DNA from 2 places in the Microbacterium sp. NPDC089695 genome. Region 1 is predicted to be linked to the other one. Evidence: predicted binding sites of a transcription regulator. Region 1 holds the regulator's gene; the other holds the start of a gene.
The links. Region 1 encodes LexA, which represses DNA repair genes until DNA is damaged. Its sites were predicted from a motif close to TCGAACANNTGTTCGA; they were not measured.
Positions count from the first base shown of each region.

Region 1 (11,516 bases):
CTCCGACGGGGGCGCGGTCGTCGGGGTCGTGACGGGCGTGCCGCCGGCTTCGGGGCTCGTTCCGCCGATCGATCCGAAGGCGATGAGGGCGACGGCCACCGCGAGGAAGGACCCCAGCACGCTCACGCCCATCCCGACGATGCCGGGCCAGCGCGGCGCGCGAAGGAACAGCGAGACGACGCCGAGCACGAACCCGAGGCCGAGCGCGACCCAACCCGCGAGGGCGATGAGCGGGATGCACGCCAGCACCGCTCCCAGCACCGCGAGGCCGAGGGCGATGACGCCCAGCACCGGGAAGCCGCGGCGCGGTGCCGGTGCGGAGGGTGCGCCCCACCCGGGGTAGGCGACGCCCGAGTACGCGCCGGGTGCTCCCGCGGCGAACGGCTGCGCTCCGGGAGAGGCGCCCGGCGCGACGCCGGCTGCCGAGGGCGCGACGCCGGCCGAGACGTAGCCCGCGGCGGTCGCGTCGGCGATCGGGGTCGTCGTCTGTTCTGCGAGCGTCCCGCCCGGGTGCACCCACGGCGGAGTGAACGGGCTCGCCGTCGTCTCCTGCGCCGAGGTCACCGCGTCCGGCGTGGTCGTCACCTCATGGGGGAGGGGGTTCGCGGCGGCGTTCTCGGGAATGACCTCCGTCGGGGACTCGGCCGCGTCTCGTGCGGTGCCGTCATCGACGGCCGAAGCGCTCGGCGTCGTCTCCGCGCTCTGCGGTGTCGGTGCGGGCGCGAGGGTGTGCTGGGTCCAGGTGGATCCGTCCCACCAGCGCCGTCGTCCGGAGCCGTCGTCGTACCAACCGGCCGGGATGCTCATACTGCCGTCGTCCTTCGTGCTCAACCGGCGGTCGTGGTGACCGAGATGCGGGCGACTTCCTGCAGCAGTTCGTCGGTCACGATGACCGTGTACGAGGGGCTCTGCGCGACGTCGAACGTGACCTTGCCCGTGACGGACTGACCGGCCGTCAGCTCCTCGCTGCCGATCTGGCCGTCGGCGAAGAAGTCGTACGTGCCGTCGACGCCGTCCGCCGTCTCGATCTCGAAGTAGATCGGGTTGACGTAACTGGTGCCGTCGACGCCCGTCCAGGTCACATCGAGGACCACGAATCCACCGTTGGTCGCGGGGATGCTCGAACCGTCGGACGTCGTCCAGGTCGCCGAGTTCACGGTGATCTCGCCGGAGCCCGACAGCTGGGTCACGGTCACGGCCTCGCCCATGGCGCCCTCGACGACCTCCGGCGTCCCGAAGCCTCCGTCGTCGGTTCCCGTGTCGCTGTCGCTCGACGGCGGTGCCGTCGGGAGGTCGCGCACGACCTCGGAGGTGACCGTCGCGACGAAGAACACGAAGGCGACGACGACCGCGATGATCGTGCCGACGACCGACAGGATCAGACCCGTGATCCCCGGCCACTTGCGTCCCTTGAGGAACAGCGAGATGAGAGACACGATGAATCCCGCGGCGAGCAGCACGAAGCCGACGATGTTCAGGACGGGAACGAAGGCGAGGATGGTGCCGAGCGCGGCGAGCCCGAGACCGACCAGACCGAGCACCGAGACCCGTGCCGGCGCCGACGGGGCAGCGGGATAGCCGCCGATCGGGTAGCCGGGGGTGCCGGCCGGATACCCGGGAGATCCCTGCTGATAGCCGCCGGCAGCGCCGGGATAGCCCGCGGCAGGAGGGTAGGCCGCGGCGCCAGCGGCTCCCGGATAGCCCGGGGTCGGCGCAGGAGCCGCACTCGCGTACGGTGGCACCGGAGCACCGTCAGGCGCTCCTGTGGCGGTGGTGCCGGGCGCGGTGAAAGGCGTGGTCGGCTGCGCGTCCCACGACGGGGAGGCGGGCGCCTCGGGCGATGTCCAGGACGGCGTCGCCTCCGGCTGCGCGGCGGGCTCGGGCTGCGCGACGGGCTCCGCCGCGTCGACGGGTTCCGCTGCGACATCGGGCTCCGCCGCGACGACGGGCTCAGCCGCGACGACGGGTTCCGCTGCGACGACGGGCTCCGCTGCGACATCGGGCTCCGCCGCGACATCGGGCTGTGCTGCGGGCTCGACGACGGCATCCGTCTGCGAGGCGAGTTCTGCCTGGGTGGTGGCGCTGTCGCCGGCGGGAGCCTCCGATCGGCTCGTCTCCACCGCGGCGACCGATCCGATAGTCGCGTCGGTCTCGGCGACCGCCGCCGGCGTGGGCTCCCCGGTGGATGCCGCGGGCTCTGCGACCGGAGCGAAATGCTCGGTCCACTGGGTGCCGTCCCACCAGCGCTGTCGGCCGGATCCGTCGTCGTACCAGCCTGCGGGCGTCGTCATCGGGTTCCCCTCGGAAGTTCGTGGTATCCGCCGACCGCATGCGTCGGCATCTCCATGTATAGCAGTGCCCTCCGACGTGGAGGAGGCCAGCGGGGTGTCGCTCGCGGGCAGACGAATCCGCGCGCTTAGGCTCGAAGCGCCATGATTCGGTTCGAGAACGTCACGAAACGCTATCGCGGGACCTCCAGGCCCGCTCTGTCCGGCGTCGACTTCGAGGTGCAACGAGGAGAGTTCGTCTTCCTCGTCGGCGCATCGGGGTCGGGGAAGTCGTCGTGTCTGCGGCTCATCCTTCGCGAGGACGTCCCCACATCGGGACGCGTCGCCGTGCTCGGCCGCGATCTGCGCTCGCTGGCGAACCGCAAGGTGCCGTACTTCCGCCGCCACATCGGCTCGGTGTTCCAGGACTTCCGGCTGCTGCCCTCCAAGACCGTGTACCAGAACGTCGCGTTCACGCTGCAGGTCACCGGGTCGTCGCGTGGATTCATCCAACAGGCCGTGCCCGAGGCGCTCGCTCTCGTCGGCCTCGACGGCAAGCAGAAGCGCATGCCCCACGAACTGTCCGGCGGTGAGCAGCAGCGCGTGGCGATCGCCCGCGCCCTCGTGAACCGCCCCCAGGTGCTGCTCGCCGACGAGCCCACCGGAAACCTCGACCCCGCGACCTCGGTCGACATCATGCAGCTGCTCGCTCGCATCAACGCGGGCGGCACGACCGTGCTCATGGCCACGCACGAGGCCGCGTTCGTCGACCAGATGCAGCGCCGCGTGATCGAGCTCCGCGACGGCGAGATGGTGCGCGACGAGGTGCACGGCGGATACGGCGACACCTCGAACATCCCGCGTCTCGTGCCCGAAGAGGTGCGAGGCGCCGCCGCGGCCGCGGCGCTGACGGCCGTGCAGGAGGTGCAGCGCCAGACAGCTGACCTCTCTGTCGTGCGCGCCGCCCTCGCGGAGGAGTTGACGGCGCAGCGCAAGGCCGCAGCTTCAGCGCCCGACGCCGTGCCGACGGCATCCGAGACCCCGGAGGCGCAAGCCGCCCCGATCGAGCCGCAGGTCGAGGACCTGCCCGACGAGAAGACGGCCCCGAGTGCGCCGCGGACGCATCCCATCGTGCTGCCGCAGGTCGACGTGGCCGAGCTGGGAGTCGCCGACCGCCTCGGCCTGTCGGACGAGGGCTCCGAGGAGGTGGGCCCGACCTCATGAGAATCGGACTCATCCTCACCGAGGCACTCGGCGGCCTCCGACGCAACATCTCCATGGTGATCTCCGTCGTGCTGGTCACCTTCGTGTCGCTCACGTTCGTCGGCGCGGCGATCCTCATGCAGTCGCAGATCGGCACGATGCGCGGCTACTGGACCGAGCGCGCACAGGTCGCGGTGTACATGTGCTCGACCATCTCCGAATCCCAGACGTGCGTCGACGGAGGAGCCACCGAGGACCAGGTGGATGCCGTGCGCGCGCAGCTCGACGGCGAAGCGCTCGCGCCGCTCATCAGCGAGGTGACGTTCGACTCCAAGGAGGACACCTACGCCAAGCTCGTGGCGCAGCTGGGCGAGGAGCAGGCGAGCGTGATCACGCCGGAGCAGGCCTTCGAGGTGTTCTTCGTCACGATGAAGGACCCCGGGCAGTCGCAGGTGATCGCAGAGGCGTTCAACGGCGTCGCCGGAGTCGAGCAGGTGCAGGACCAGCTGCAGTACCTCGAGCCGTTGTTCTCGGCGCTCACCGTGGCGACCTACATAGCCGTGGGGATCGCCGTGCTCATGCTGATCGCAGCGATCCTCCTGATCGGCACGACGATCCGCCTCTCGGCCTATGCGCGTCGCAAGGAGATCGGCATCATGCGTCTCGTGGGCGCTTCCAACCGCTTCATCCAGACGCCGTTCGTGCTCGAAGGCGTGTTCGCCGCCTTCCTCGGCTCGGTGCTCGCGAGCGCAGCCGTCGTCGCCGGCGTGCACTTCGGCGTCAACGGGTACCTGCGCGGTCGGGTGCCCTTCATCACCACGTGGGTGACGATGCAGGATGCCGCGCTGGTCGTCCCCGTGCTGATCGGCATCGGCATCGTGCTCGCGGCGCTGTCGGCCGGCTTCGCGATCCGCCGCTGGCTGCGCACGTGACGCTGTCGTCGGTATAGACTGACAGGCTGCCGTGCGCCCGACTCCGGGGTCACCACCACGGCACGGATCAGGAGTGAATCATGCCCAGGGAACGCGGGGAGAAGGTCGTCGCGACCAATCGTCGCGCACGTCACGACTACAACATCGAGAAGTCGTACGAAGCGGGGATGGTGCTCACCGGCACCGAGGTGAAGTCGCTGCGTCAGGGGCGAGCGAACCTCAGTGACGGCTATGCCTTCGTGAAGGGCAACGAGGTGTTCCTCGACGCCGTGCACATCCCGGAGTACTCGCAGGGGCACTGGACGAACCACTCGGCCAAGCGCATCCGCAAGCTGCTGCTGCACCGGGAGGAGATCGCGAAGCTCGCGCACGCCGTCTCGGCCGGCGGCTACACGCTGATCCCGCTCAAGCTGTACTTCTCCGACGGTCGCGCGAAGGTCGAGATCGCCCTCGCGAAGGGCAAGCGCGAGTACGACAAGCGACAGACCCTGCGCGAGCGACAGGACACGCGCGAGGCCGAGCGCGCGATGCGCCTCCGCAACCGCGTCGGCGAGTGACCCGCGGCGCGCGGAGCGCGCTCAGTCCGCTGCGGTGAAGCCGAACACCCGGCCGAGGAACGCCAGCTCGCGCTCGAGAGCGTCGACGATCGTCTCCGCAGCGCGGAACCCGTGGCCCTCCGTCGGGTACAGCACGTACTCGTGGTCGACGCCGCGCTCGCGCAGGGCGTCGCGGATCGCCTCCGCCTGCGCGGGCGGAACGACGCGGTCCTCACCGCCCTGCATCAGGAGCACGGGCACGTCGATGCGATCGACGTGCGTGAGGGGCGAGCGCTCGACGTACACGTCCTCGGCGTCGGGGAGCGGGCCGACGAGGCCTTCTATGTAGTGGGCCTCGAAGTCATGGGAGTGCGCCGCGAGCATGCGGAGGTCCGCGACGCCGTAGCGGCTGATGCCCGCGGCGAACGTGCCTCCGCGCACGAGCGCCGAGAGGACGGTCCATCCGCCGGCTGATCCACCGCGGATCGCGATCCTGGCGGGATCCGCGAGCCCGGCATCCGCCAGACCCCGCGCGGCTGCGATCACATCGTCGACGTCGACCACGCCCCACTGGCCGTCCAGGCGCTCGCGGTAGTCGCGTCCGTAGCCGGAGGAACCGCCGTAGTTCACGTCGAGCACGCCGATCCCGCGACTGGTGTAGAACGCGATCGCCGCGGATGCCGCCCCTGTCACGTGCGCGGTCGGCCCGCCGTGCACGAAGACGATGTACGGCGGCAACTCGCCCTCGGGGGCGACCTGCTCGGGGTTCTGCGGGGCGTACGCGAAGGCGTGCACCGGTCCGTGCGAGCCGTCGACGAGCAGGGCGGTCGACGGCGGCATCCAGCTCGGGTCGGCCGGCGCGCCGCCGGCGATGCGCTCCACCGCGCCCGCGTCCACGTCCACCGTCCACACGCCGGGTGCGCTGGTCGAGCTGTTGCCCGAGAGCAGGACGCGGGTGCCGGACACGTCGTCCACGCTCACGTGGCCGTCGACCGGCACGACGAGCGGCCTCGCGCTGCCGTCGGGGGAGACGACGACCAGATCGTCGCGTCCGTTCGTGCGCACCGCCACGATGCGACCGTCGGCGAGGGGCTGGAACCAGCGGTTGCCGAGCACCCACAGGCCGTATCCCGTGTCGGCATCGATCGCGGCGGCCGTGACGGGCTCGACGGGCAGCGGACGGCCGGCGGCATCCAGGCGCAGGCGCTGCAGCGCCCATCGACCGGAGGGGTCGTCGGCGTACACGAGCTCGTCGTCGCCGAGCCATTCCGGCTGCAGGGCGGCGCGCGCCGGAGGAACGCTCCGGGTGTCCCGGCCGATGTCGGCGATCACTAGCGAGGCCTCCTGCCACGGCATCCGCGGCGCCGTCCACCCGACCCAGGCGATCCGTGAGCCGTCGGGCGAGAGCGCGGGATGCGCGTAGAACCCTGCGCCCTCCGCGATCACGGTCAGTGCATCCGCGTCGTGCGCGGCCGAGCCGTCGAGCGGGATCTCGACGATGCCCCGGACGTGCGGGTCGCGCGTCAGATCCTCGCGGACGGCGAAGAGGCGACCGCCCTGCAGGCGCAGCCCGCCGTGTGCGGGACCGGGCGGGGTGAGCGGCTCCGGTGCGCCGCCGCGCGGCATCCGGTGGATGCGCTGGTCCTTCGCATCGACGAAGTACAGGATGCCGTCGTGATCGGCGGTCCATGCGCCACCGCCGTACTCGTGCACGCGCGACCTCGCGCTCCACGGAGCGGGCAGGACGATCTCGCCCGTCGAACTGCGCACCGTGACGCGGCCGCCCTCTGCCGGCACGGATTCGCCCCACCACACGTCCGCGCCCACGAAGCGGGCGCCGTCGATTCGCGGAGACGCCGTCGCGATCGCCGCGGGGGAGAAGGGCGAGGACCAGGTGCCGTACGGTGCGGTCATGCCCTCGAGCCTAGGCGGGACGCGGACCCCGCGAGGTGCGAGCGGTGATCAGACCGCGCGGAGGACCGCGACGACCTTGCCGAGCACGACGGCCTCATCGCCGAGGATCGGCTCGAACGCGGAGTTGCGCGGCAGCAGCCACGTGTGGCCGTCGCGGCGGCGCAGCACCTTGACCGTGGCCTCCCCGTCGAGCATCGCCGCGACGATCTCGCCGTTCTCGGCACTGCTCTGCGAGCGGACCACCACCCAGTCGCCGTCGCAGATGGCGGCGTCGATCATGGATTCGCCTGACACCTTGAGCATGAACAGGTCGCCCTTGCCCACGAGCTGGCGCGGCAGGGGGAAGATCTCCTCCACCTGCTGGTCGGCGGTGATGGGCACGCCTGCGGCGATGCGGCCGACGAGGGGGACCAGCGCGGCGTCGCCGACCGGGGTGGCGACGTCGGCGGGATTCTCGGCGCCGGTGCCGGGGAGGTCGATCAGGACCTCCATCGCGCGCGTCTTGCCGGGATCGCGGCGCAGGTAGCCGCTGAGCTCGAGCTGGCCGAGCTGGTGGGTGACGCTCGACAGGGACTTCAGGCCGACCGCGTCGCCGATCTCACGCATGCTCGGCGGGTAGCCGTACCGGCTGATCGACGTCTGGATGACCTCGAGGATCGCCATCTGCTTGGGGCTGAGGCTCTTCCGGCGGCGAGTGCGCGGCGCCTCGGACTCGGTGGCGGAGTTCTCGCTCATGGTTCTCCTCAGAGGTGCGGTTCCGGCGTCTCGCTTCGAATGTCGGAGGTCCGTGGTGGGGTGTTCGTATCGAAACCGTATCCGAGAAAAGCGCCGATAGGGAATATCTGTTCGAGCGTGTCGTTGGATTCGAGGAGCGGATTTCGAAGAAGTCTTGACAGATGTTCGAATTCGAAGATACCTTCGGAACGTAGCTTCGTATCCGCGGCTCCCGGCCGAGTCGCGAATGCGAACGCTACGCCACCTTCACCGCATCGCGGTCAGCAGAGGAGCACACGATGAGCACCATCACCTTCAGCAGCGCAGCAGTCATCCCGGCACGTCCGGCGACTCGCCTCCGGCTGACGGCGCGTGGTCGCCGCCTCGTGCTCGCGGCCGCCGCCGTGCCCCTTGCTGTCGGCATCGCGTTCGCAGCTCTCAGCGGCGGCAGCGCCGTGGCCTCCAACGAGCAGGTCCCGACGGCTTCGTTCGAGACCATCACCGTGATGCCCGGAGACACCCTCTGGTCGATCGCCGAGAGCGTCGCTCCCGGCGCCGATCCGCGCGAGGTCATCGGCGACATCACGCGTCTCAACTCCCTGCAGGGCGGCGCTCTCCAGATCGGCCAGGAGATCGCGATCCCGGCGGCGTACGCGGACTGACCGCCGAGCGCACGCCCTACCATGGGAAGGGTGACTGCTTCGCTCGACGACCTGCCGCTCCGTGACGATCTCCGGGGCCTCACTCCGTACGGCGCGCCGCAGGCGCCTCTGCCCATCGCGCTGAACGTCAACGAGAACACGCACCCGGTACCCGATGCCGTGGCGAGCGACGTGCTGGATGACATCGCGGTCGCATTGCGCGACGTCAACCGCTACCCCGATCGGGAGTTCACCACCCTTCGCGAGGGGTTCGCCGAGTACCTGGGCCACGGGCTCGATGCCTCGCAGATCTGGGCAGGCAACGGTTCCAACGAGGTCCTGCAGCACATCCTGCAGGCGTTCGGAGGTCCCGGCCGCACGGCGTTCAGCTTCGCGCCGACGTACTCCATGTATCCGCTCATCGCTCAGGGCACCGGCGCGAGCTGGGTCGCCGGCACGCGTCAGCCCGACTTCACGATCACTCCCGACGAGGCGGCGGCGCAGGTCGTCGAGGTCGACCCCGATGTCGTGCTGCTGTGCGCGCCGAACAATCCGACGGGCACGCCGCTCGGCCTCGACGTGATCGAAGCGGTCTACGAGGCCGCGCGCGGCATCGTCGTGGTCGACGAGGCGTATCAGGAGTTCGCTCCGCGCGAGGCCCCCTCGGCTCTCTCCCTGCTCGACGGCCGCCCACGACTCGCCGTGTCGCGCACCATGAGCAAGGCGTTCGCGTTCGCCGGCGCGCGCGTCGGGTACCTGGCCGCCGATCCGGCGTTCATCGACGCGCTGCGTCTCGTGCGGCTGCCGTACCACCTGAGCGCGCTCACCCAGGCCGCGGCGACCGCCGCTCTCCGCAACGCCGACGTCATGCTCGGGATGGTCGACGAGATCATCGAGCAGCGCGACCGCATCTCGGCGACGCTCGAAGCACTCGGCTACGCGCCGTACGAGTCGTGGTCGAACTTCGTGCTGTTCGGAGGGGTCTCCGATCCGAAGCGCGTGTGGCGGGAGCTGTACGACCGCGGAGTCCTGATCCGCGACGTCGGCCTTCCCGGGCACCTCCGCGTCACGGCAGGCACCGAGGCCGAGACGACCGCGTTCCTCGACGCCCTCGCATCGATAGGATCGGCTTCATGAGCAGCACCGCCCAGAACCCGCGCACCGCGAGCCGCACGCGCAGCACGTCCGAATCGACCGTCGAACTCGAACTGAACCTCGACGGCACGGGCGCCAGCCGCATCGACACCTCGGTGCCGTTCTTCGACCACATGCTCACGGCGTTCGCGAAGCATTCGCTCACCGACCTCACGGTGCGCGCCTCCGGCGACACGAACATCGACGCGCACCACACGGTCGAGGACATCTCGATCGTCCTCGGCCAGGCGATTCGCGAGGCGTTGGGCGACAAGTCCGGCATCGCCCGCTACGGCGACGCCCTCGTGCCCCTCGACGAGGCTCTCGCGCAGGCAGTGGTCGACATCTCCGGTCGCCCCTACCTCGTGCACACGGGCGAGCCCGCGGGTTTCGAGCACCACCTGATCGGCGGCCACTTCACGGGGTCGCTCGTGCGCCACACCTTCGAGGCCCTCGCGTTCAACGCGGGGCTCACGGTGCACGTCCGCGTGCTCGGCGGTCGCGATCCCCACCACATCGCCGAAGCCGAGTACAAGGCGTTCGCCCGCGCGTTCCGTCAGGCGAAGGCGCTCGACCCGCTCGTCGACGGCATCCCCTCGACCAAGGGCGCCCTGTGAGCCGAAAGCCCCGCGTCGCCGTCTTCGACTACGAGTCCGGCAACGTGCACTCGGCCGTCAAGGCGCTGGTCGCCGCCGGAGCGGATGCGGTGCTCACGCGCGACCGCACCCAGGCGCTCGAGGCCGATGGACTGCTCGTCCCCGGCGTCGGCGCGTTCCAAGCCGTACGCGATGCTCTGCATGAGCACGGCGGTGACGAGATCATCGACCGGCGTCTGGCGGGTGGTCGACCTGTGCTGGGCATCTGCGTCGGCATGCAGGTGCTGTTCGCCCACGGGGTCGAGCGAGGCCATGACACCGAAGGTCTGGGGGAGTGGCCCGGCGCCGTCACCGAGCTGAACGCCCCCGTGCTTCCGCACATGGGGTGGAACACGGTCGAGCCCGGTGCCGACTCGGTGCTGTTCCGGGGCATCGAACAGGAGCGCTTCTACTTCGTGCACTCCTACGCGGCGCAGAAGTGGGAACTCGATGTCATCCCGCCGTTTCCGCAGCCCGTGCTCACCTGGGCGACGCACGGCGACCCGTTCCTCGCCGCCGTCGAGAACGGCCCCCTCTCGGCGACCCAGTTCCACCCGGAGAAGTCCGGCGAGGCGGGCATCCGGCTGCTCCGCAACTGGATCGGCAGCCTCGGCGACTGATCGACGGGGTTCGCCGCCCGCGGCTCAGAACCCGCGGGGGCTCAGAACGCGCGGCTCAGAACCCGCGGGCGACGGCCGCCGCGGCCGACAGCCAGGCCTCCTGGGTCGGGGTCGCGAGTGCACGCAGCCGCAGATGCCCGTCGACCATCTCCCGGTCGTAGGGGATCTGCACGACCTCGCGCGCGAGCGGCTGGTAACCCGCGACGACCTCGGCGACTTCGGCAGATGACGCCTTCGGGTCGGCCTGGCTCACGATCACGACCGACTGTCGCGCCAGGTGGGCCGACCGCTCGTCGCGGTCCTCGAGGGCCTCGAGCAGGAGCGCACCCGCCTCGGCGTGATCGTCACGCGTCGTCGTGGCGACGACGATCTGATCGGCGCGGTCGATCATGCGCAACCACATCGGGTCGGACTCGTCGTTGCCCGAGTCGATGATGATGAGCCGGTAGAACTTCGCCGCGACCGCGTGGATCGCATCCACATCGGCAGGACTCAGGCGGTTCTCGTGCGCGAGCCTGATCGGCTTGGAGCGCAGCACGTCGTACTTCTCCTGCGGCTGGTGGTGAACGAAGTGCGCGAGGTCGGCGGACTGTCCCTGAGCGCCCAGGAGTCGCTGCGTCTGCGGCAGGAGCTCGAGGAGAGTGCGATCGTGAGCGCCGGTCTCGGTGCGCCAGCCGAGGGTGCCGCGGGTCTGATTGTTGTCCCAGGCCAGTACTCCGGCTCCGCCGAACTGGGCGAACACCGCCGACAGCAGCACGGTCGCGGGGGTCTTTCCCGCGCCGCCCTTGCCGTTCACGACGGCCACGGTGCGGGGCCCTGGCCAGTGGCGGCTCACCGCATGCTCGTCGTCACGGGCGGCGCGCTCGCTCGCGTTGGGGCCGAGAGAGAATCCGATGCGGTTGAGGAAGCCCCGACCTCCC
Region 1 is NZ_JBIVHG010000003.1:36,177-47,692, reverse strand. Features, by position in the region: gene ACIPYT_RS14795 (septum formation family protein) at 1-807, opposite strand, end outside; gene ACIPYT_RS14790 (DUF2510 domain-containing protein) at 828-2,291, opposite strand; gene ftsE (cell division ATP-binding protein FtsE) at 2,433-3,491, shown strand; gene ftsX (permease-like cell division protein FtsX) at 3,488-4,402, shown strand; gene smpB (SsrA-binding protein SmpB) at 4,483-4,959, shown strand; gene ACIPYT_RS14770 (prolyl oligopeptidase family serine peptidase) at 4,981-6,852, opposite strand; gene lexA (transcriptional repressor LexA) at 6,901-7,587, opposite strand; gene ACIPYT_RS14760 (LysM peptidoglycan-binding domain-containing protein) at 7,866-8,228, shown strand; gene ACIPYT_RS14755 (histidinol-phosphate transaminase) at 8,250-9,344, shown strand; gene hisB (imidazoleglycerol-phosphate dehydratase HisB) at 9,341-9,958, shown strand; gene hisH (imidazole glycerol phosphate synthase subunit HisH) at 9,955-10,596, shown strand; gene ACIPYT_RS14740 (AAA family ATPase) at 10,652-11,516, opposite strand, start outside.

Region 2 (11,516 bases), on a different contig from region 1:
GCGATCGAGGGCCTCGGATCGATCAGCGTCCTGGTGAACAACGCGGCCGTCGCGCCGAGCGCCGGGAACGCCCACAGGGTCGATGACGTGTCGTTCGCCGCGTGGCAACGCGCGTGGTCGGACATGGTCGCGGTGAATCTGCTCGGGGCATCGAACGTGACCATGCTGGTGGCGCAGCACATGATCGCTCGGGGCAGCGGTGGTGCGATCGTCAACGTCGGATCGAGGGGTGCGTTCCGAGGCGAGCCCGATCACCCCGCGTATGCAGCCACGAAGGCGGCGCTTCACGCGTTCGGTCAGTCGATGGCACTCGTGCTCGCGCCGCACGGCATCTCCGTCACGTCGGTGGCTCCGGGCATGATCGCGACCGAACGGCAGGCGTCGAAGCTCGACGGCGTGGCGGGCGACGGCATCCGCGGCCAGAGCCCGTTCGCACGCGTCGGCACGCCCGAGGAGGTCGCCGACGCCGTCGCCTACCTCACCAGTCCCGGCGCCGTATGGGCCTCCGGCACCGTGCTCGACCTGAACGGCGCGTCCTACTTCCGCTGAGCGGGGTCGCCGACGAACGTCGATTCGCGGTCGTGCAACAGACTCGGCACTCGAGCATCGATGAGCCAGTGGCTCAGCGCACTCACGCGACACGCGCGAGCACCCTTCCCGCATCGAATCGCGCGCGCCCTCCGAGCCTGGGTGTCCGGTCGGGATCGACCCACCGCGGCGGCACGAACCACACCCGCCCGTCGACGCCGGGGCCATCGATGCAGATCTCCCATTCGTTGTCGTGGACCCGGTGATGACATGTCTCGCACAGCAGCACCCCGTTGCCCAGATCGGTCGGTCCTCGATCTCGACTCCACCAGCGGATGTGATGGGCTTTGGTCATCTGCGGCGGGAGCGCACACATCGCGCATCCCCCATCACGTTCGACGAGCGCCAACCGTTGGGCCTTGGTGAAGAGGCGCTTTTCTCGACCCCAATCGAGGATCTCGCTGTCACCGCCGAGCACGCAGGGGATGACTCCTCCACCGGCCGCCATCCGCCGCGCCGCCCCGACGCCGACGGGGTGATCCAGTCCGTCGATCTCCGCCGTTCCACCGCCGGATTCGAGGTCGGAGAGAGCGACGCGCACCACGACGGTCGCTCCGCCGAGCGGCAGTCGCTCTTCGCATCCGAGGACGTGCGCGCAGAACAGGGAGAGCGCATCCGCCTGCAGCATCGGAACCGTGCGACGGTCGGCATCGGGTGCATCCGGGACAGCGGCATCCTTGCGCGCCGCGAACGCCGCAGAGACGTAACCGCGGATCGCCGTGACCACCGGAGCCGCCGATTCTGCATCGAGCCGAGCATCGAGATGCACCATCCCGTCTCGTTCGAAGATCGTCAGCGAGCGCTGGGCGCGCTGTTCGCCGGCCCGTGGCTCGACGCCGTCGGGCACGAGCCACGCCTCGGCTCGCGTCACCAGCCGCCGAACATCGTCGAGACTGAGTCCGCGGGCGCCCTCGACGAGCACCTGCTCAGCCTCCGACGTGCGGTCGCGCCCGACGGCGATGCGGCAACGCTCGAGCAGCGCCACGATGAGCGCCGCACTCGGCACGCTCACCTCCCCGGCCCCGAGCGCCGCGCGCACGAGAGGGTATTTCGCCGGCAGCGGGGCGCCGAGCAGGTCGGCCCGCGGCGCCGTCGCCTCGCCGACCTTGATCAGTCGTGAGGCATCGCCCGTCGACATGCCCGTACTCGCGGCGATGAGCTTCGCCGATGACCTGTACCCCTGCTGCTTCGCGAGACTGTCGGCACCGAGCTCGCTGCGCGACTCCTCAGCGATCCGCGCAGCGACGTCGACGTGCACGGCATCGAGCCGTCTCTTGAGCGCATCCACGGCGCCGTTGACCGCCAGAAGCTGCGCGCGCGAGAGCGAACGGATGTCGTCGCATTCCGCCCACACCTCGTCGAGGCGGGTCATCGCCTCGTGCAGCGCGGTCAGAGTTGCCATGCCTCTATTTTAGGTTGCGAGAGGCGTGAGTTTCGAAGATATGTACGAATAGTACCGGCACTTCAAGATATCGGCTCAGGGCGACGAGCGCAGCCCAGAGACCACGAGACCACGAGACCACGAGACCGCGACCCGACGAACGCAAGCCGGACCGCTCCCACCCCTCAGCCCCGCAGCACCGAGTCCAGCAGCCCCGGAAAACGCTGATCCAGGTCGTCGCGGCGCAGCGTCAGCATCCGCCGTCTGCCGTTCGGCTCGTTGCGGATCACGCCGGCCTCGCGCAGCACCTTCATGAAGTGCGACTTCGTGGACTTCGGGAGGTTCGGATCGGTGGCGTGACACGCGGCCATGTCGAGCGGGCCGTCGGCCAGCTGCCGCGCGATCGCGAGACGCTCGGGGTCGCTGAGCGCGAAGAGCACATCGGTCAGCTGGATCTCGGAGCGATCCGGGTGAGGCAGGTCGCCAGGCATAGTTCGAGAATAGTTGAACAATCGCCGCAAGGCGAGTAACGTCACGACGGTTCGATGATTCTCGAACAGCGGATGCCGCAGCGCAACCTCCCGAGGAGCCCCATGACCACCACCCAGCCGATCGTCACATCGACCGCCGACATCACAGCCCCGCGCCGCGCGCGCCTGGGGTTCGCCCTCGCCGTCGGCACCCAGATCGCGATGATGATGGGGGCGAGCGCACCCTCGCCGTTCTATCCGGTGCTCGCCGCCGAGATCGGCTTCGACGCGATCGTGATCAGCGCCGTGTTCGCCGTCTACGCGATCGCCCTGCTGCTGGCCCTGCTGACCGCGGGGTCGCTCTCCGACCACGTCGGTCGCCGCCCGGTCGTGATCGGCGGACTCCTCCTCCTCGCCGGCAGCATGGTGCTGTTCTGGCATGCCGACACGATCGCGACGCTCGTGCTCGCGCGGATCCTCCAGGGCGCGGCGAGCGGCGTCCTGATCGCCGCGCTCTCGGCCGCCGCCCTCGACCTCGCTCCCGGCGGCCGCTCCCGCACGGCCGCCCTGTGGAACGCGCTGAGCCCCGGCATCGGACTCGCCCTCGGAGCCCTCGTCGCCGGCATCGCGCTCGACGCGACCGGCGAACCTCTGCTCGACGTGTTCGCCCCGCTCACGGTCGCCTATCTCGTGCTCGCCGCGCTGTTCCTCCTCGCCCCCGAGACCGCGCCGCTCCGCCCGGGAGCGTGGGCGTCGCTGAGCTTTCGGCTGTCGATCCCTGCCAGCATCCGCGCGGACTTCTGGCGCGGCGCCCCCGCCGTCATCGCAGGATGGGCGACGGGCGGACTCTTCCTCTCGCTCGGCGCGAACATCGTGCGCACCGAGCTCGGCGGCGAGGCGCACACCTGGCAGGGCCTGTCGGTCGCGATGCTGGCCGGCGTCGGCGCGATCGCAGCGTTCGCCCTCCGCCGTCGCTCGCCACGCACGTCCGTGATCTTCGGCACCGCGGCCCTCGCGATCGGCACCGCGCTGTCGCTCGTCGCCCTGGGCGTCGCATCCCTCCCGTTCTACCTCGCGGCCACCGCGATCACCGGAATGGGCTTCGGCACCGCGTTCTCCGGTGTCGTCGGATCGCTCGCTCCACGCATCCCCGCCACCGCGCGCGCCGACACCTTCGCCGTGATCTACGTGCTCGCCTACCTCGCCTTCGCCGTTCCCGCCGTCGTCGCCGGAACCCTCGTCGGTGTGTTCGGCCTCGGCACGGTCTGCGTCGGCTACGGCGTCGTCGTGATCGCTCTCGCCCTCGTCGCTCTCACGCTCCGGGTCCGCCGGGCGGAGTAGTCCGGGCCGCGGCTCTGCCCCGCATCCACCCCGACCTCACGCTCCACAGGAGATCTCGCGCTCTGCAGGAGCACCCACTCGGAAGCATCCTTCATTTCGAGAGATCTCCTGCGATACGACGGCCGGGAAGGGATGCCGGAACCGGCCATCCCGCCCAGACCTATCGCCCCGCGAGCAGCTCCCGCAACCGCGCGGCCTCGGCGTCGGGCATCCCGTAGCCGTGCTCGGGGCCCGGGTACTCCCCCGAGCGCACCTCGCGCGCGTACGCCGCGACGCCGTCGACCGACACGCCCCGCACATCGGCATATCTCTTCACGAAGGCCGCAGCGGGCCCGTCGTAGATGCCGAGCAGGTCGTGGAACACGAGCACCTGCCCGTCGGCGTCCGCGCCGGCGCCGATGCCGACGACCGGAACCCGCAGCAACGGCACGAGAGCCGCGGTCACCGCCGACGGCACGGCCTCGACGACGATCAGCGAGACCCCGGCATCCTGCAGCGCGAGCGCGTCGTCGATCACGGCGAGCGCCGCCTCGGCCGTGCGTCCCTGCGCGCGGAATCCGCCGAGCGCCGTGGCCGTCTGCGGAGTCAGCCCCACATGCCCGACCACCGGGATGCCGGCATTCACCAGCGCGCGGGCACGGTCGACGGTCGTGCCGCCGCGCTCGATCTTCACGAGGTCGACACCGGCCTCCTTCACGAACCGCTGTGCGGTCTCGAGCGCGAGGGCGTCGGAGGCTTCGTACGACCCGAACGGCAGATCGCCGACCAGCAGCGGCCGCGTGAGACCCCGTCGCACGGCCTTCGTGAGCATGAGCATCTCGTCGGTCGTGACGGGCACCGTGCTGTCGTAGCCGAGCACGGTCATCGCGGCGGAGTCCCCCACGAGCACCATGTCGACGCCCGCCGACTCGACGATCTGCGCGCTCGGGTGGTCGTAGGCCGTGACCATGACGATCGGCTCACCGGCATCCTTCTTGCGTGCGAGGTCGGCGATGGTCAGGCGTCGGGTCGGAGCGGCGTGTGCGCTCATGCGGAGGCCTCCTCTGCGGAATCGGAGATGGAATCGGAGATGGATGCCGGGGCGTCGCCCGCCCGCAGCAGGTGGTTGTCGATCAGGCGGGCGGCGCCGACGCGTGCGGCGACGAGCAGCAGCGCGTCACGGTCGACGGTCTCGACGGGCGCCAGAGTCTCGGCATCCCGGAGTTCCAGGTACTCCGGGTCGATCGCGGCCTCGGCGAGCACCGCCAGGGCCGCGGGCACGATGGGCTCGCCCGAGCGCTGAGCGGCGGCTCCCGCATCGAGGGCGCGGTTCAGCGCGGATGCCTGCGCGCGCGCATCCGTGTCGAGGTAGACGTTGCGCGAGCTCATCGCCAGCCCGTCGGCCTCGCGCACGATCGGGCAGGCGACGATCCGCACGTCGAGGTCGAGGTCGCGCACGACGCGGCGCACGACGAGCACCTGCTGCGCATCCTTCTGCCCGAAGTACGCGGCGTCGGGGCGCACGATGCCGAACAGCTTGGTCACGACCGTGGCGACGCCGTCGAAGTGGTGCGGGCCACGGATCGCACCGTCGAGCACCTCGCTCACGCCCGCGACATGGATGCTCGTCGCGAACCCTTCCGGGTAGACCTCGGCGGGTGCCGGAGCGAAGAGGATGTCGACGCCCTCGGCCTCGGCGAGCGCAGCATCGCGGGCCTCGTCGCGCGGGTAGGTGCTGAGATCCTCGTTCGGCGCGAACTGCGTCGGGTTCACGAAAAGCGACACGACGACGAGGTCGTGCGCGGCGCGCGCCTCGCGCATGAGAGACAGATGCCCCTCGTGGAACGCACCCATCGTGGGGACGAGCCCGACCGTCCGCCCCGCGGCGCGGGCCTCGTGCACGGCGGCGCGCACCTCGGCGATCGTGCGGATGATCCTCATACGTCGTTCCCCTCGGATACTGTCGATTCGGCCCCGCCGGTCGTGATCGCTGTCGTCGCGGGCGTGCGGGACGCCAGCGCCCGCGTCGCGTTCACGAGATCGTCGAAGAGGTCGTTCAGATGAGGCGCGTGCTCGTCGACGGCTGCGCGCTGGCGTGCGAGCGTGCGCGCGTCGCCCCGCGCGATCGGCCCGGTGAGCACGGGCGCCGCGCCGGACGCGGCCCAGTTCTCGACGGTGCGCTGCACGAGCGGCACGAGGTGCGCGCGCTCGACCCCGACGTCGTTCGCGAGCTCCTCCGCGGCGTCGAGCACCGCGAGCACGAAGTTCGACGCGAAGGATGCCGCGGCGTGATACCCCGCTCGGTGCGCGTCGTCGACGCGGAACGCGTTCATGCCGAGCGATGTCGCGAGTCGTTCGGCGAGCGCCAGGTCGGCCTCCGTGCGTCCGTCGATCGCGGCACCGATGCCGTGGAACACCTCGGGCGGCTCGGTGCCGGTGAACGTCTGCAACGGGTGGATGCTGAGGTCGACACCGTCGAGTCCGGTGGCACCGGAGACGTGGGCGATGCGCGTGGCGTGCGGTCGGGCGGATGCCGCGGCGTCGCCGATCGCGGCATCCGGCACGCAGAGGATCGCGAGGTCGACGTCGGGGATCCGCTCTTCGCGGCGCAGCGGACCGGATACGTCGTAGCCGGCGGCGCGGAGCGCGCGGGTGAGGACACTGCCGAGACGACCGGCGCCGAGGACGGCGATGGTCATATCCGGGGCAGCGGCAGAGGGAGGCATGGCTGCGTCGAGTATCCGCCCACGGGGATGCCGTCACCAAACTGCGGAGCATATCGGCATCCATTCCTGCTCATACAGCGCACATAAAGCTGTACAAGGTAGTACCCACCTGCGCATTCTGCCCCCGAGGGCATTCACGCTCCGCCCTCGCGGCCTCCGACCACGACCGCTTCCCGCGGTGATTCACGCTTCCCTCGGCCGAATCCCCGGATTTCATCCGAGGCAAGCGCGTTCTCCCGAGCGAAGCGCGCAGCACGACGGCCCCGCATGAGCCCCGGGATGCCGCACGGCGGCCGACCCCCGGCATCCGCTCTACGCTGGACTGTCGGCCCCATTCGCGTGGCCCTTCTCTGGAGCATCCCCCATGTCTGCACTCACGGTCAACGACCGCGCCCGTTACCGGGCGAAGCCCTCTGTTCTCGATGCACTGAAGAGTCCGCGGATGCTGACGCGCGAGGTGCTGGCGGGGCTGGTCGTGGGGCTCGCGCTGATCCCGGAGGCGATCGCGTTCTCGGTGATCGCCGGGGTCGACCCGAAGGTGGGGCTGTTCTCGTCGTTCATCATGGCGGTGTCGATCGCGTTCCTCGGCGGCAGGCCCGCGATGGTCACGGCGGCGACCGGAGCCGTGGCGCTCGTGATCGCGCCCGTCGCGCCGACGTACGGGATGGACTACTTCATCGCGACCGTGATCCTGGCGGGCATCTTCCAGGTGATCCTCGGGGTGCTCGGGGTCGCGAAGCTCATGCGGTTCATCCCGCGCAGCGTCATGGTCGGGTTCGTGAACGCGCTGGCGATCTTCGTGTTCACCTCGCAGTTCCCGCAGCTCATCGACGTGCCGTGGCTGGTGTATCCGCTGGTCGCACTCGGCATCCTGGTGATGATCGTCATGCCGCGGATCACGAAGATCGTGCCGGCGCCTCTCGTGTCGGTGATCATCGTGACCGCAGTCGTGCTGACGATGGGCATCGCGGTGCCCACGGTCGGAGATCAGGGCGAGCTGCCGCGGAGTCTGCCGTCGCTGTTCCTGCCCGACATCCCGTGGACGTGGGAGACGTTCGGCATCATCGCGCCGTTCGCGCTCGGGGTCGCACTCGTCGGTCTCATGGAGTCGCTGCTCACCGCGAAGCTCGTCGACGAGATCACCGACACCCACTCGAACAAGACGCGCGAGTCGTGGGGCCAGGGCGTCGCGAACATGCTGTCGGGCTTCTTCGGCGGCATGGGCGGATGCGCGGTCATCGGCCAGACCATGATCGGCGTGAAGGCCTCGGGCGCGCGGACCCGCATCTCGACGTTCTTCGCCGGGGTGTTCCTGTTCGTGCTGGTCGTCGTGTTCGGAGACTTCGTTGGCACCATCCCCATGGCCGCGCTCGTCGCCGTGATGATCATGGTCGCGATCGGCGCGTTCGACTGGCACTCCGTGAAGCCGTCGACCCTCAAGCGGATGCCGAAGAGCGAGACGTTCGTCATGGTCGCGACCGTGGTGCTGGTGCTGCTGACGCACAACCTCGCGATCGGAGTGGTCGGTGGGGTGCTGGTCGCGTCGGTGCTGTTCGTGCGGCGGGTGGCGCACTTCGTGTCGGTGTCGCGGACCGTGTCCGGTTCTGGTGACTCCGTCACGTATGTCGTGGACGGGGAGCTGTTCTTCGCGTCGAGCAACGACCTGACGACGTTGTTCTCGTACTCGGAGGATCCCGCTCGGGTGGTGGTGGATCTGTCGCGATCGCATGTGTGGGATGCGTCGACCGTCGCCGCGCTCGACGCGATCGAGACGAAGTACGACGCGCTTGGGAAGACCGTGGAGATCGTCGGGATGAACGAGAGCAGTCAGCGGATGCGGGGCCGGTTGACGGGCGGGTTCGAGTAGAAGCATCCTCGGTCGTTGAGCGAGCGAAGCGAGACGAAACGCGCTCGCTCAGCGCGGGTCTGCGAGAGACGAAACGCGCTGGCCGCGACCAGGATCAACCGGGTTGATTCCTACTCGCTCAGATGGATCGGCCGCAGACCGGTCGTATTGAGTGCCAGAGCCCACGGCCCGGGCCCGCGCTTGATGATCTCGCGCACGAGCCTCTCCTCGTGCCGGAGAAAAAGCGCGGCCTGCTCATCGGCACGCAGGTCTCTCTTCGCTCCGATCCACACCGAGCGGATGCCGTGTGTCCGATACGCCTCGAGTTCCGCTGGGCGGGTTCGGATCCTCCGATCGCGCGTCACGACGATCAACCCGCGGGCGCCGATGACCGGCATCCAATCGAGATCGGGTGTGCCGAGCGGGACGTCAGGGAGGTCCGGATGCCCCGGCGCCAGGATGTCGGAGCGTCCGGCGCGCTGCAGTATCTTGGCCATCCCGAGGGCGTTCTCGTCCGCGAAGTACTGCGGCGAGAACGGGGACATCATGCCGCGCGGTCGCTGCCCGCGATCAGCTCGAAGCGGAGTGCTTCATCCACCTGGTCCGACGACAGGTCGTAGAGATCGGCGAGCTCTTCCCGCGAGCTCCCGGCTTTGTAGTCGCTCGCCAGGATCTCTGTGCGCACGTTGCGTATCGCGGGCTGTCCGAAGGTTCGGGCGGGGTCCATCACCACGAACGGTGTGCGCGCATCGGGACGAATGCTCCCAGCAGCGCCATCGACATAGGTGACCGCGTCGCTGAAGCGCGCCGTGGCGGCGGTGAGCATGCTCTGACCGTTGCGCACGACGACGAGTTGGAGGGACTTCTCGAGACCGACCTGTTCCTGCACGACCTGGACGAGTTCGCGTCCCTCGACATCGAGGAATGGACGCGCGAGCGCAAGCGGATACCGTCCGAAACGTTCGCGAAGCTGCTCGATCGCCGGGCGGAGCTTCTGTACCGTGACCTCTCGGTCTCGGAACTCCGCCAAGAGACGAGCCTCGACCATCTCGCCCCAGGTGACGGAATCGTCGCCCGTGGCCGACTCGCGCAGGATCGGCTCGTAGAACTTGCCCGCTCGCGTGTACCCGTCGAGCCATCGTCGCGCGGTGCCGCCGTGCAGACCGACGAGGCGATCGACGTCCGCAAAGGAGTAGATCGCTCGATCGAGCAGGGAGATGGCCATGGCGTCCATCATGACAGCAGCCGCGTGGTCACCGGGGATTGGGCGGAGATCCGTGGAGAACCGCCGCGCGGGAAACGGCGTCAGGGCTGGACGAAGAACTCGTCGGCGAAGTAGCCGGGGCTCACGCGTACGACGATGGTCTGCCCGTCGGGGATGAGGAAAGCCTGCGATCCGGTGACCGTGGCGCCGGTGAAAAGTTCCTCAAAGCCGAACTCGTCATCGAGAGCGACGAAGGTGTCGTAGCTGTTCACGACGTTGCCCGCAGATGTCACGACATCGACTCCCACTTCCGACGACGACGCCGAATCCGCCCCCAGATACGTGATCGTGTACGTCACGATCTCGTAGTGCGAGCCGGCAGGCGGGGCTTCGTTGAACTGGTTGGCCGCGGCCACGATCGGGTTGCCGTCTGGGTTGACGGCATTGACGACGACCGACCAGTTCCCGTTGCTGACCTCTGAACCGAGCGGATACGGGTTCTCACGCGTTCCCTGAGGAGCGGCCGCGGGCTCCCCCTCTTCGGGCGCTTCGGCTGCGGTGGTGCTTTCCGGGCGAGTGACGGTCGTCTCCCCACCACTAAACGCTTCGTCGACGGATCTGGCGATCACGCCGATGAAGACCATGACTCCGACGATCGTGCCGACGATCGAGAGCACGAGCGCGATGATGCCCAGCCACTTCTTGTCGCCTTTGAGGAAGAGCGACACGATGCTGAGGACGAACGCGATCGGAAGAAGAATCCAGCCGATGATCAGCGCTCCGGGAACGCAGGCGAAGATGAAGCCGATCACCGCAACGATGAGAGACACCAACGCGAGAACGTTGAGCTTCTTCTCGCCGACCAATGCCCCCTGAAGCACCGCGGCGGCGTATGCAGGAGCGGCTGAGGCTTGGGAAGCGAAAGCGGGAGCCTCGTCGGCGAACTGTCCCCAGGCCTGACCGTCCCACCAGCGCTGCCGCCCAGAACCGTCGTCGTACCAGCCAGCAGGAGTGTAGTTCGGCGTTGACATGCGCTCATCCTGACAGAACGCTGTGAACGCTGGCGCTCGCGTTGCCAGTTTGTTATGGACGATCGATATATCGGTATGCATCGATCCGGGCGAGAGGCCACCTTCGCGCAGGCCGGAGAGGTGACTGCCGATCGCGACGGTGCATCCAAAGTTGTCGTGATCTCTGTAGTCCGGTCGAGATCGGCGATCCCGTCAGAATCGCACAGCTACCAGAGTCAGGAGCAATGCAGCGCAGAGAAGAACGCCGGCGATCGTGAGGGCGACGAAGAGCTTGCGCTCCGTCCCGCGCATCACGATGGCACAGATTCCGTTCACGGCGGTGAGCGCGGCCCCCACGGGGAGAGCGAGGAGCACCGCAGCGAGAGACACCACGCCCCAGACGACGATCGCCAGGTGTACGAGTCCTGCATGCGAGCGACGTCGTACGCGTGTCGATCCGGCCATGGCCACGAACCTAATCGATCTATCGCGAGGAGGCCCGCGTTTCTCCACAGCCCACCGAGACTCGTCGCGCCACATGCAATTCGGCTGTAGACGCGAAGTGCGCAGCATGACGCCGAGCTCGCGCCGGACGGGAATTTCAGCCGATAGCCGCCTGAATCTGCCCTGCGAGCTTCTCGATGGCCTTCTTGTTCTTCACGCCGTCCATGAGTGCCGGCGGACGGTTGTGGTGCACGTTCAGCGACAGGTACACATCAGAACCGGATGCCGCGGGCACGACGTTCGCGCGGCCGAGGAGCTCCCAGCTGAACATCGTCTTCTTGGTCTGAAAGTCGATCTGAGTGCCGTCGGGGCTCTGCCCGAGGACGGTGCTCTTGTTGTCGGCGAGCACGCGCTGCACGGCGGCTGCCGTGGTGGCGGCGTCGGCGTTCGAATGGAATGTGGTGGTCGCTTCTGCGGACATCGTGATTCCCCCTCAGGTCTCGGTGTGCATCCACGCTACCGAAGGC
Region 2 is NZ_JBIVHG010000001.1:1,161,738-1,173,253, reverse strand. Features, by position in the region: gene ACIPYT_RS05790 (SDR family NAD(P)-dependent oxidoreductase) at 1-549, shown strand, start outside; gene ACIPYT_RS05785 (DUF222 domain-containing protein) at 632-1,990, opposite strand; gene ACIPYT_RS05780 (ArsR/SmtB family transcription factor) at 2,155-2,460, opposite strand; gene ACIPYT_RS05775 (MFS transporter) at 2,563-3,780, shown strand; gene panB (3-methyl-2-oxobutanoate hydroxymethyltransferase) at 3,941-4,810, opposite strand; gene panC (pantoate--beta-alanine ligase) at 4,807-5,700, opposite strand; gene ACIPYT_RS05760 (DUF2520 domain-containing protein) at 5,697-6,458, opposite strand; gene ACIPYT_RS05755 (SulP family inorganic anion transporter) at 6,850-8,352, shown strand; gene ACIPYT_RS05750 (hypothetical protein) at 8,463-8,879, opposite strand; gene ACIPYT_RS05745 (DUF433 domain-containing protein) at 8,876-9,556, opposite strand; gene ACIPYT_RS05740 (hypothetical protein) at 9,637-10,647, opposite strand; gene ACIPYT_RS05735 (hypothetical protein) at 10,759-11,010, opposite strand; gene ACIPYT_RS05730 (hypothetical protein) at 11,147-11,470, opposite strand.
Region 2: the regulator LexA is predicted to act here: its motif matches at 2,023-2,038, upstream of ACIPYT_RS05785 (DUF222 domain-containing protein).